DNA from 2 places in the Bartonella eidoli genome. Region 2 is predicted to be linked to the other one. Evidence: predicted binding sites of a transcription regulator. Region 2 holds the regulator's gene; the other holds the start of a gene.

Region 1 (7,173 bases), on a different contig from region 2:
CATTGGGTTGATCTGCAAACATCCTACAACTGCTTGTATTGCGTTGTTGATATGCATGCGCTTACGATTAATCCAGATCCACAAACCTTAAATGAATCAACAAGGGCAGTGACGGCAGCCTTCTTAGCTGCTGGAATTGATCCTCACAAACAAATTATCTTTAACCAATCACAAGTTTTTCAACATGCTGAATTAGCCTGGATTTTTAATTGTATCGCCCGTATTGGTTGGCTGCAACGTATGACACAATTTAAAGATAAAGCAGGAAAAAATCGTGAAAAAGCATCGCTTGGGCTTTTTGCATATCCAAGCCTAATGGCTGCTGATATTTTGCTCTATCGTGCCACACATGTCCCCGTAGGAGAAGATCAAACACAACATGTCGAACTGACACGCGATATCGCACAGAAATTTAATAATGATTATGCTGACCGCATTGCAGATTTAAACTTTGATGTTTCTATACAAGTAGGAGAAGAAAAAATACAAGGTTTCTTTCCAATGCCAAAAGCACTTATTGGAAAAACAGCCATGCGTGTTATGTCCTTACGTGATGGCACAAAAAAAATGTCAAAGTCAGATTCCTCAGATTTATCGCGTATTAATTTAACAGATGATGCTGATCTTATCGCAAAAAAAATACGTAAAGCAAAAACCGATTCCGCCCCTTTCCCCGATACAGTTTCTGCCTTAAAAGAACGTCCAGAAATTGATAATCTTCTTGGTATTTATGCTGCCTTTGCAGAAATTAGCAAAGAAAAAGCTCTAGCAGAATTTTCTGGACAAGAATTTTCTTTATTTAAAACGACCTTAGAGGACCTTGTCATCCACAAACTCTCTCCTATAACAAAAGAAATACGTCGTCTTCACAAAGAAAGCGGTTATGTTGATTCTGTTTTACGAAATGGCGCACAACGTGCCAGTGTAATAGCAGAAAAAAATATGAAAAAAATCCGTGACATTGTTGGTTTTTTGCAACCCTCTCACACAGTACACATTTCATAATAAACAAACACTACCCATCAACATAGGGGAAAACATGGTCTCTGAACGCAAACGCCCAAAAGAAAATCGCAGACGAAAAATTTTAGTTATTATTGATGAAACACCAGAATGTCGATGTGCCGTTTCTTTCGCAGCACAACATGCTAAAAACACCAATAGAACATTAGTACTACTTTCGATCATTGATAATTCAGAATTTCAGCATTTTCTAGGCGTAGACAATATTATGCGAACTGAATTAACGCAAAACGCGTATGAAACGCAGAAGAAAATTGCCGATGACATGCGCGACACTCAAATTTGTAATGCGGAAATGATTGTACGAGAAGGAAAAAAAATTGATGAAATTTTTAAACTCATCAGCGAAGATAAGGAAATTGCTCTTGTTGTTTTAGCCGCAAGCGAACAAATAGAAGGACCTGGACCTCTTGTCCAATTAATTAGCCATCGAGAAACAGCATTTTCAATCCCTGTCATCGTCATTCCCAGCAATCTTTCAGATGAGGATATTGAATCTCTTGCCTAAAATACAGTAGTATTCCTACAATATAGTAGTATTTTTAATTTCCATTTTTTCAATTCTTCATAATAAAAGGAGAATGTATGTTTATTCAAACTGAAACAACTCCAAACCCCGCGACATTAAAATTTTTGCCAGGCCGTGTTGTTCTTGCCCAAGGCGTATTAGAATTCCACTCACCGGAAGAAGCGGAGAATATATCTCCTTTAGCTGCTAAATTGTTTAATATTCCAAATATCGTAGGTATTTTTCTTGGTTATGACTTCATTACCGTCACTAAGAAAGATGGTGAATGGCAGCATCTTAAACCAGCCATTTTAAACACAATCATGGAACATTTTTTATCTGGAGCAGCGGTTGTTACCACTGATGCTGCAACGCAAGCCCAAACGCATGCACTTAATGAAGAGTTTTATGATGAAAAAGATGCTGAAACTGTTCTCATAATTAAAGAGCTACTTGAAACGCGTGTTCGACCAGCTGTTGCCAATGACGGTGGGGATATTACTTTTCGCGGATTTGAAAATGGCATTGTCTATCTCAACATGAGAGGTGCTTGCGCTGGATGTCCTTCTTCAACTGCAACACTTAAATATGGTATTGAAAATCTTTTACGGCATTTCATCCCAGAAGTTCTAGGTGTTGAAGCGATGCCACAATAAATAAAAGAGACAAATTTTATAAGATGCTTACAACAATCTATTTTCTAACGAAAAAAGCTTTTATGAAGCATAATATTTCGGTACATCGGCTCAACAATACTCCTCTGATACGATCTTTCTCAATGGACATGGAAAAGAGATGCTTACAACAATCTATTTTCTAACAAAACAGCCTTTATAGAGCATTATATTTCGATACATCAGCCCAACAATACTCCTCTGATACGATCTTTCTCAATGGACGTGGAAAAGAGATGCTCACAACAATCTATTTTCTAACAAAACAGCCTTTATAGAGCATTATATTTCGGTACATCGGCTCAACAATACTCCTCTGATACGACCTTTCTCAATGGACATGGAAAAGAGATGCTCACAACAATCTATTTTCTAATAAACAGCCTTTATAGAGCATTATATTTCAATACATCAGCCCAACAATACTCCTCTGATACGATCTTTCTCAATGACGTAAAAAAGAACTGTTATCTCCATCAATTGATTACTTTGTAATTTTTCTCTGCGCAAAAGAAAACCTTTTACGCCCCATCAAGAACTAAAATTTCTAGGCTTATTTTAAGATAAGAAATCAATCCTGAAGAGATTGTGCTCAATATTATAAAGTTATAAATTTCTATTCATAAAGTGAGTATTTTTTATATTGAAAACCACTCTTACAAAGAGCTTACCCATAAGCTTATACAACAAGTTCACAAGCTCATTTGAAAATTTTATCTCTCTTCATCACATATAATCATTTCCGTTATCAAGCTATTTGAAGAAAGTGTGATTTTTTCTTTTTTATCTACTCATAGTGATAACAACCCATTCATGGACAATATATATCTTGATCTTTCTATCATACAAGGCCAGCAGAATGGAGCTGTCCCACATATCTCTTTTTTCTAAAGAAATCTTCGATATAAGCAGCCATAGAGAAAAAATTTTATTATCTATTTCTCAAATAATATATTTTTCAACCAAACCATTTTTGTAAAGTGTCCCTATAAAAATACTTATTGAGCTCAATAAATGAGAAGCAACAATATTTATAGAGTAAAGCGCTTTAAATCTCTTATCCAATAACGAATGGCTTTCATACCTGTAAGATATAAATTTTACAGACACACAATAATATTTTTATAAAAAAAACGGGCCATTTCAGCCCGTTCTCTTTTATCATTATTACAATGGGTCTTAGAAATCCATTCCGCCCATACCACCCATTCCACCGCCAGGCATTGGAGGCATTGGCGCATCTTTCTTCGGAACTTCAGCCACCATAGCTTCTGTTGTAATGAGAAGGCTAGCAATTGATGCAGCATTCTGAAGAGCAGAACGTACAACCTTCACTGGATCAACAATTCCAAAAGAAATCAAATCACCAAATTGACTTGTTGCAGTATTGTAACCAAATGTATCAGAACTATTTTCAAGCACTTTTCCTACAATAATTGCAGCTTCTTCACCTGCATTGGTAGCAATTTGACGTGCTGGTGCCTGCAACGCACGGCGAACAATATTAATACCAGCCTCTTGATCAGCATTGCTTCCTTTGACAGTCAACGCATTTGCAGCACGCAACAACGCTGTTCCACCACCAGCAACAATACCTTCTTCCACAGCAGCACGTGTTGCATTCAATGCATCATCAACACGGTCTTTCTTTTCCTTCACTTCAACTTCTGTTGCTCCGCCCACACGGATAACCGCAACACCACCGGCAAGCTTAGCAAGTCTTTCCTGTAATTTCTCACGATCATAGTCAGAAGTTGTTTCTTCGATCTGCATTTTGATCTGGCTTACACGAGCATCGATTTCAGATTTACGTCCAGCCCCATCAATAATTGTCGTACTTTCTTTAGAGATATTTACTTTCTTTGCACGACCAAGCATATCTAAAGTGACATTTTCCAATTTAATGCCAACATCTTCAGAGATAACCTGACCTGATGTCAAAATTGCAATATCTTCAAGCATTGCTTTACGGCGATCACCAAATCCTGGTGCTTTTACAGCAGCAATTTTTAAACCACCACGCAACTTGTTCACAACCAGCGTTGCCAAAGCTTCACCTTCTACATCTTCAGCGATAATGAGAAGTGGCTTTCCGGATTGAACCACAGCTTCCAGCACTGGGAGAAGTGATTGCAAGTTGGACAATTTCTTTTCATGAATAAGAATGTAAGGATCATCGAGATCAGCTACCATTTTGTCAGCATTTGTTACAAAATACGGGGAGAGATATCCACGATCAAACTGCATTCCTTCAACGACTTCCAACTCCGTTTCAGCAGTTTTTGCTTCTTCCACAGTGATAACACCTTCATTACCAACTTTTTCCATGGCATTAGCAATCATTTTACCGATTTCTGCAGCACCATTAGCAGAAATTGTTCCTACTTGTGCAATTTCTTCTGAAGTTTGGATTTTTTTTGCTTTTTTGAAAAGGCTAGCCACGACTTCATCAACAGCAGCATCAATCCCACGTTTAAGATCCATTGGATTCATACCAGCAGCAACGGCCTTCACCCCTTCTTGCACAATAGCTTGTCCCAAAACAGTCGCAGTTGTTGTTCCATCACCAGCAATATCGTTTGTTTTAGAAGCAACTTCGCGCAACATTTGCGCACCCATATTCTCGAACTTGTCTTCTAATTCAATTTCTTTTGCAACAGATACACCATCTTTTGTAATGCGAGGCGCACCAAATGACTTATCAATTACCACATTGCGACCTTTAGGGCCGAGCGTTACCTTAACAGCGTTAGCAAGGATATCAACACCGCGCAACAAACGCTCACGCGCTTCACGGCCAAATTTGACTTCTTTAGCAGCCATCTAACTTCTCCTTGGAGTTGTATCAAAATAGTACATAATGAAAAAATTGAAAGGCAAATTTAGCCTAAAATTCCCATAATGTCAGATTCTTTCATGATTAAGAGGTCTTCACCATTAATTTTCACTTCGGTTCCAGACCATTTTCCAAACAAGATACGATCCCCTGTTTTAACCTCTAAAGGAACGCGCTTTCCGTTATCATCGAGAACGCCATTACCAACAGCAAGAATCTCACCTTCTTGTGGCTTTTCCTTCGCTGTGTCGGGGATAATAATCCCACCGGAAGTCTTATTTTCAGATTCAACCCTGCGAACAACGACACGATCGTGAAGTGGGCGGAATTGTATGTTATTCATTTTTTAAATCCTTAAAACTTAATATAATTGAATTAATCTTAAGTCCTTGTTAGCAATCTTTATGTGTGAGTGCTAACACCATTTGGAAATATAAAATCGTGGCTTAACGATGTCAAGGATTAAGCAAAAAAATTTAATCTTTAGTAAAAGCTTCAAAGGCTTGCCTAGCCTTTCTATTTTGCGTTATTTACTACTTGATAACCAATGAACATAAAAGGATTTTATCATGGTTGAAACACGTCAGGAAACTGATAGCTTTGGAACAATTTCAGTACGTCAAGATCGTTATTGGGGAGCACAAACTGAACGTTCTCTGCATAATTTTAACATTGGCACGGAAAAACAACCTCTTACCATAATTTATGCTTTAACCCTTGTAAAAAAAGCGGCAGCTCTCGTAAATATGGAAAAAGGTAAACTCCCACAAAACATAGGAAAAGCGATCATTTCTGCAGCTGATGATGTTCTTTCAGGTACATTCGATAAACATTTCCCACTTTCTGTTTGGCAAACAGGTTCAGGGACACAAAGCAATATGAATGTCAATGAAGTCATTGCTAACCATGCCAGCATGCTTTTGGGAGGAAAGCTTGGCAGCAAAGCACCTGTGCATCCTAATGACCATGTCAATATGAGCCAATCGTCGAACGATTCCTTTCCTACAGCCCTCCACATCGCCACCACACTCCAAACACATCAACATTTATTGCCCATCCTTGATGCCCTCATTACGACTTTAGAAAAAAAAGAAGAAGAATTTACAGATATCATTAAAATTGGCCGTACCCATACGCAAGATGCAACACCTCTTACTTTGGGTCAAGAATTTTCAGGCTATAGAACTGCACTCCAAGCGAACCGTAAACGCATTGAATTGGCCCTTTCTGATGTTCAAATGCTTGCCCAGGGAGGTACAGCTGTTGGAACAGGACTTAATGCCCCTCAAGGTTTTGATGTTGCATTTGCAGAAATGATTAGTTCCCTGACAGGAATTCCTTTTAAAACTGCCCATAACAAGTTTGAAGCACTTGCAAATCATGGAGCCCTTGCACACTTCCATGGAAGCTTAAATGCACTGGCAGCTGATCTCTTCAAAATTGCTAACGACATTCGTTTTTTGGGATCAGGTCCACGCTCAGGATTGGGTGAATTAAGCCTCCCAGAAAATGAGCCAGGCTCTTCTATCATGCCAGGAAAAGTGAACCCTACCCAATGTGAAGCAATGACAATGGTTGCATGCCAGGTCTTTGGTAATCATACCAGTGTAACATTTGCTGCAAGTCAGGGACATTTTGAGCTGAACGTTTATAAGCCCGTGATCGGCTATAATGTTTTACAATCAATTAATCTTCTTGGTGATTGCATGCGCTCCTTTGATATGCATTGCATTCAGGGATTACGGGCCAATCGGGTTCATATCCATTCTCTCATGGAACGCTCTCTCATGCTGGTCACCGCTCTGGCACCAAAGATTGGCTATGAAAAAGCGGCTGAAATTGCTAAAGCAGCGCATAAGAATGATACAACTTTACGGACTGAAGCTATTAAAGCAGGCGTTTCTGGAGAAGATTATGATCGGCTTGTTGATCCTAGAAAGATGATCCACCCACAATAAATATCTCTCATAAACACTCTATGTGATAACGTCGGGCCGTTCGCGGCCCAATCGTTGAGGTATATTTAACAACTTCAGCGCCACTTGTTGTAGAGGTTGAAGGACTTTTTGCGGGTCTTGATCGTGTTTGTATGCATCACCTTCGTACTGCTCAAAATAAAGCCGTAAGGTAGC
Region 2 (7,173 bases):
AAGGAAGTTGGAAACTTCAAGCATAAAAGGGCGTAAGAACACCCTTTAAATTTTTTTGCAACAAAGCACTTCAAAAATGAAAGGTGAGTAATATCATAATCTTATGCTAAAGCATAAAGGGGTAGTGTAGTATACTCTATGTTGGATCGGACTCAACAGAAGTTTCTTTCGCTCCCCCTTTAGCGACACCAACCACCGCTGGACGTAATACGCGCTCACCAATAATATAGCCTGCTTGAACAACCTGCTGAACGGTGTTATCCGGAACATTAGCATTAGGAATTTCAAACATTGCTTGATGAAAGTGAGGATCAAACTTTTGTCCCTCTGGATTAATTTTTTTTACCCCATGACGTTCTAATGCTGCCATCATTGCACGCTCAGTCATTTCAACACCTTCAGCTAATGTTTTCAAACCAACATCATTCTCCCGCTCACCTTCTGGAATAGCTTCCAAAGCGCGGTTAAGATTATCAGAAACAGATAACATATCACGTGCAAAATTAGCGATAGAATAAGCCTTTGCATCAGCTACATCGCGTGCAGTACGACGCCGGAGATTCTCCATATCTGCAGCAAGACGCAAAAGTTGATCTTTCAATTCTCTATTTTCATCTTGCAAAGCAACCGAAGGATCAATAAACTCATTTTTTTTCTCATCCATATCTGTATTGGATTCTGCTTCATGCATATTTAAAAGTTCATCTGCAGGCTGTTTAAATGTATTGTCATCAGCTGAATCTTTTAAATCATAATTTTCAAATGAAGCATTAGTAAATTTGTTTTTTTCATCAGACATAAAAATTCCATTCCTTCATAAGATTTGTTACTCTCGATATTGAAATTTTACAGACAAAAATCAAGGTATATTTAGGCATCTTAACATTCTTAACATAATGAGTGTTATAATAAAAACATTTGCCTGCTTGATTGTGTTAACGTAACAACTGTGACACAAGCTGAGCTGTATAATCAACCATAGGCACGATTCTTGCATAATTAAGCCGTGTTGGCCCAATAACCCCTAAAGCACCAATGACTCTTTGTTGTGAATCACAATAAGGAGCCACAACTAAAGAAGAACCAGAAAGCGAAAACAACTTATTCTCTGACCCAATAAAAATGCGAACCCCCGAACCTTCATCCGTTAAATCAAGGAGCTGTGCCATACTTTCACGTGTTTCGAGATCATCAAACAAATGTCGTAATCGCTCTAAATCTTCTTTCGCCTTTACATCTTCAAGCAAATTACTCCGTCCACGAACAATAAGATGTATTTTATGATTAGCATCTTCCCCTCCCCAAAGAGCCAAGCCAGTTTCAACAAGATGATGAGATAAGTGATCAAGAGCAGCCCGTGTTTCTGAACATAAACGTGCAATCTCTCCTTTAGCTTCACTCAATGTGCGCCCTTGAATATGCGCATTGAGAAAATTTGTTGCCTCTGTTAATTGTGCATGAGTAACACCTTCAGGCAAATGAACAATACGATTTTCAACCTCACCTCGTTGTGTTACTAAAACTGCAAGAGCGTGCTCTCCATCAAGGCGTACAAATTCAATATGCTTCAATGTCCCTTCATGTTTTGTTGCTAATACCAAACCGGCCCCACGTGAAAGATCTGAAAGAACCTGGCTAGCTTGAACGAGGAAATGTTCCACCGACTTTGTATGACCAGCCTCCTTGACTTGATTTTCAATACTTTCGCGCTCTTCTGTTGGTAAATCACCTGCTTCCATAAATGTATCAACAAAAAATCGCAAACCTGATTGTGTTGGCATTCGTCCTGCAGATACATGAGGAGCATAAATTAAGCCAAGATGTTCAAGATCACTCATTACATTACGAATTGTTGCAGGTGATAATGTTTGTTGTAAAAGCCGCGAAAGATTTCGTGATCCTACAGGTTCCCCATCATTAAGGTACGCTTCAACAATATGGCGAAAAATATCACGAGAACGCTTATCAAGATATTTTAATTCATCATCAATAGGTTTATGTTTCATCGCAATTATTTCACTACTTGAAAAATACTTTTTTGTATAAGTTGTGCTTGATTCTGGTCAAATAATCTAAAACAGTACAAAAAGATATAGCATATTTTTTACAAAGAATGCCACTACCAAAAAGAAAGGTATTTCATATATCTTACTCATTATAGCTCTTATAAAATGCGAAAAATTTTATCGGAATCTAATATTAGTGAGATTATGTCTTGTAAAATTTGGAAAGCCCCATATCATGGAGCCGTTTAAGCTTGCTTTTACTATAGTAAAGAGCTTCCTTCTTTTTATTCCCGGAGAAATGTACATGAGAAGCATAATAACAAAAAAACTTGTCATCGCCACACATAATGCCGGAAAATTGCGGGAGATTACTACATTGATTGCGCCATTTGGTTTAACAACGCAATCTTCTAAGGAGATCGGTCTGCTTGAACCAAAAGAAACAGGAACAACATTTGAAGAAAATGCCTATATAAAAGCCTTTTCAGCTGCAAAAAATACAGGACTGCCGGCTTTATCTGATGATTCTGGTATGGAAGTTGATGCATTAAACGGTGCACCAGGTGTTTATACAGCTGATTGGGCTGTTGAACCTAACGGCACACGTAATTTTTTAAAAGCTATGCAAAAAATAGAAGATGAACTTCAAAAAGTTAAAGCCTATACAAAGAGTCAACGTAAATGTCGATTTATATCAGTCATCTGCATTGCATGGCCTGATGGTTATGCTGACTATTTTCGTGGCAGTATCGACGGCACATTTGTTTGGCCTCCATGCGGAGATGAAGGTTTTGGCCTTGATCCTGTTTTTCTACCAGATGGATACGAAAAAACCTTTGGAGAAATGTCAATGGAACAAAAGCATGGTTGGAAACTTAATGATAAAACACCCCTCTCACATCGCGCACGTGCTTTCAAACTTTTAGCAGAAAATCTTCTAACATTGTAATGAATGAATCTTTCGGTATTTATATTCACTGGCCTTTTTGCACAGCCAAATGTCCTTATTGTGACTTTAATTCGCATGTTCGAATCAATGGAGTTGATCAGCCTCGTTTCGTAAAAGCTTTTGAACGCGAAATGGAAACCCAATATAGCAAAATAGGTCCACGTCGTATCACAAGTATTTTTATTGGCGGAGGAACCCCCTCCCTTATGACACCTCAAACTGTCTATGATTTATTGCAAGCTATTGCAAAAAAATGGACCGTCGATAATAAAGCTGAAATCACACTAGAAGCCAATCCATCAAGTGTAGAAGCAAAACGTTTTCATGGATACCGTGCAGCAGGAGTCAATCGTTTGTCTCTAGGAGTGCAAGCACTCAATGACAAAGCACTGCGAAAACTTGGTCGTCTTCATGATGTGCAACAAGCTCTTGATGCTATTACATTAGCACGGAAAATCTTTCCACGCTTGTCCTTTGATTTAATTTACGCTCGCCCTGAGCAAACACTTGAACAATGGAAATGTGAACTCTTGCAAGCCATTGATTTAGCAGCAGATCATCTTTCCCTTTATCAATTAACTATAGAAGAGGGAACTGCCTTTAAACGGCTTTATGCCGCAGGAAGACTTACCCTTCCAGCATCAGAGCTTGCAGCAAACCTATACCACCTTACCCAAGAAATAACCACTATGCATGGACTTCCTGCCTATGAGATATCAAATCATGCAACTCCTGGCGCTGAATCGGCTCATAATCTCCTTTATTGGCGTTATCATGAATATGCAGGGTTTGGCCCAGGGGCGCATGGGCGCTTTATTAAACGTCCACTGAATAATTTTCATACTCCTTCAACAATATCCTCATCTCAAATAGAAAACGACAAGCGTTCTGTGACGATAAACGAAAAATATCCTGAACATTGGCTTGAATTGGTAGAAACTACAGGACATGGTTGTATTGAAACAGAACAACTAACGAAAAAACAACAAGCCAGTGAAATGCTCATTATGGGCTTACGGCTTTCTGAAGGCTTAGATATTATACGTTATGAAAAATTAAACTCCAATAGCCTACCAATGGAAAAACTTATTACTTTACAACAACAAGGGCTAGTAGAAATGATAGGAAACAAACGCTTAAAAGCAACACAAACAGGACGCATCCTTCTTGACTACATCATTAACCAATTAGCAAACTAAAACCTTCCCAAGCCTCGTTGCCTGTCATCCAACAAAAATTATTTTCCTATGCAAAAAAATCAACAATGAAGCGTTCATAAATAGACGTGAGGCTTTCCATTTCCTCAAGAGCCACACACTCATCCACCATGTGCATAGTCTTTCCTGGTAAACCAAATTCAACGACTGGGCAATAATCCTTAATAAATCGTGCATCAGAAGTACCCCCTGAAGTTGAACATTCTGGTATATTTCCTGTCACACTTACAATAGCATTTGACAAAGTTTTAACGAGTTTATCACTCTTGGTCAAAAAAACACTACCCAAACTTTGTAGCCATTCAAGTTGATAATAAGGTAATTGATCACAGTTATTGTTTGATTGTACTGCAGCAAGGCGACCTTCAATTTCCTTAACAAGTGTTTCTTTTGTCCACAGATCGTTATAGCGTATGTTAAAACGAATTATCGTTTGCATTGGAATAACATTCACTGCAGGATTACCTGTATCAATTGTCGTTAATTCCAAATTACTGGGTTGAAAGCTATCTGTTCCTTGATCCAACGCAGTTTGTGTTAACGCTTGAATAAGCTTACTTGCTAAAGGTAATGGATTAGCCGCTCGCTCAGGAAAAGCAACATGACCCTGGAGACCTTTAACTGTAATGATACCAGAAATCGATCCACGGCGACCAATTTTAATCACATCACCAACGGTTTTTACACTTGTTGGTTCTCCCACAAGAGCTGCGGTCCATTTTTCGCCTTTTTGTTCCGCCCACTTTAGAAGCTTCACCGTACCATTAATAGCAGGACCTTCTTCATCACCAGTGATCAAAAAACTTATCATGCCTTTAATAACTTGTTTTTCAAGAACCCGAGCTAACGCCGCAATAAAGCACGCAATCGCACCCTTCATATCAACAGCACCACGGCCATATAGCTTTCCTTGATTTATCACGGCTTTAAAAGGAGGATAGGTCCAACTTTTAAGCTCACCTGGCGGTACAACATCAGTATGACCAGCAAACATAAGGTGAGGGCCCTCTTTTCCCATCTTTGCATAAAGATTTTCAACATCTTGCGTATTGTCATCTGAAAAAACAAGGCGATTAATATTAAATCCCATTCTTTTTAAAAACTGTTCCAAAGTTGATAAGGAACCTGCTTCATAAGGTGTAACAGAAGGGCAACGAATAAGTGCCTGTAATAGCGGAATAGGATCTGTAAGGACAGACATAAGAGCTCTTCCAATCTGTGAATCAAAAATTGTGAGAAGTTATTAATTTGAATTACAAAAAATATAAAGTAAAAACACAAAAAACATCCAATAAAATAAATTGTGTAGAAAGAAACAATCATACTAAAAATTCAAACTTTAATGATTGTCCCCTCATCATTTAAAGAAAAAAATGATGCTAATATTAAGTAAAAGGCTCCCTTAAACACTGCTCATTCAAATATTGTTTATACTTCCAATTTATATGAATTAAAATTAATAGCATGCAGCATATGACCATTTTTCTTTAACCAAAAACGATAATCTTTACTATTGGGATAAAGTTTTTCGCAAATATCCCAGAACCTTGGTCCGTGATTCATCTCAATAAGATGAGCTACTTCATGTACAACAACATATTCCAAAACCTCTTTTGGCGCCATAACAAGACGCCAAGAAAAAGAAATTCGACCATCTACTGAACAAGACCCCCAGCGACTTTTTGTATCTTTATAATAAATCGATTTAACTTTGCGATCTATTTTTTGTGCATAATATGTTACCAATGGCGCTATAATGAGCGCAGCTTGTTTTTTTAAAAAATCTGCAACACGTCTTGGCAAATATTCTAATGAACCATAAACAACAATTTCAGGTCCTTGTCTCGCATTGCCTTTAATGATTTCAGTCATCCCACGTCCTTCTTTATGTCTTACAGTATGTGAAACACCTAATAAGGAAATTATTGTACCTTTTCTAACATAAAAACTTTCATGAAAAAATTTCATGCGAGCAAGACGTTGCTCAACCCATGATCGATGCTTTTCAATAAAATCCTGAACTGAACAAAAACTTGCAGACGAAGGTATTGTAACACAAATTCTTTGATGAGCTACATCAATGCGTAATGTGAAATGACGAGCACATTTGCTCTTTCTTACCTGCAGAGGAATAACATGGTTACAGAAAACGAAGTGCTTTTCCTGAATAATCATGAATCATGTCTTCACTATAACTATTATACTATCCAATAAATTTTTACTCTTCTTATTTTGCATTAATTCGATTAATCAACGATTTTAACACTGTTTCAAGACAGTCTAAATCCTGTGGACGCGAAAAGCGATGATCTGCATCACGAACAAGTGTCAATGTGACATCATGTAGAGGTAAATGATCCAGTAAAGTCAATGTATGCTGGTAAGGTATCTTGTCATCTTCCATTCCTTGTAAAATATGGGCTGGACACCCAACGTCAATACATCCTTTCATAACACAATTATCGCGTCCATCTTCAATCAATGCTTTTGTATAAAACATTGGCTCTTCATCATCCACTTTAGGTTGTTCAATATATCCTTTTTCTTCTAAAATCTTCCATTCTGCCGAACCCAATGCTGGTTCCACTAATGTTTGCGTAAAATCGGGAGCTGGCGCAATCAACACCATACCAGCAAGCATTTTACTTTTTTGCGCTAGTATCGTAGCAAGCCTTAAAGCAATCCATCCCCCCATAGAAGAACCAATTAAAATTTGTGGCCCTTCACAATGAGATTCAAAAACCGCTAAACTTTCCTCAACCCAACGTGAAATTGTTCCTTGAAAAAAATCCCCCTCAGACTCTCCATGACCTGAGTAATCAAAACGCAAACAGGATAAATTATTTTTTTGTGCAAACGTATCAACCATCATCGCTTTTATCCCTAACATATCGCTACGATAACCAGATAACCAAACCAAACCAGGAGAATGACTGCCTTTACGATGACGTACTGCCAGAGCAGTGTTCTTAAAAGAAAAAAAATGGCTAGAAATATTTTG

What was found. Region 2 encodes HrcA, which represses chaperone genes, less so after heat shock. Its sites were predicted from a motif close to GTTAGCACTCNCNNNNNGNGAGTGCTAAC; they were not measured.
Region 1: groES (co-chaperone GroES) is a predicted target of HrcA. The motif match lies at 5,433-5,461, and genes of this name have one in related genera.

Annotation. Positions count from the first base shown of each region.
Region 1 covers NZ_JBAFWX010000003.1:81,651-88,823, forward strand. Annotated here, with positions in the region: gene trpS (tryptophan--tRNA ligase) at 1-1,005, shown strand, start outside; gene V5N68_RS02895 (universal stress protein) at 1,040-1,531, shown strand; gene V5N68_RS02900 (NifU family protein) at 1,609-2,187, shown strand; gene groL (chaperonin GroEL) at 3,385-5,028, opposite strand; gene groES (co-chaperone GroES) at 5,088-5,384, opposite strand; gene fumC (class II fumarate hydratase) at 5,611-6,999, shown strand; gene V5N68_RS02920 (alpha-D-glucose phosphate-specific phosphoglucomutase) at 7,018-7,173, opposite strand, start outside.
Region 2 covers NZ_JBAFWX010000001.1:157,335-164,507, reverse strand. Annotated here, with positions in the region: gene thpR (RNA 2',3'-cyclic phosphodiesterase) at 1-26, shown strand, start outside; gene grpE (nucleotide exchange factor GrpE) at 137-799, opposite strand; gene hrcA (heat-inducible transcriptional repressor HrcA) at 936-2,006, opposite strand; gene V5N68_RS00675 (non-canonical purine NTP pyrophosphatase) at 2,311-2,955, shown strand; gene hemW (radical SAM family heme chaperone HemW) at 2,955-4,154, shown strand; gene dapE (succinyl-diaminopimelate desuccinylase) at 4,201-5,373, opposite strand; gene V5N68_RS00660 (M48 family metallopeptidase) at 5,601-6,347, opposite strand; gene V5N68_RS00655 (alpha/beta hydrolase) at 6,400-7,173, opposite strand, start outside.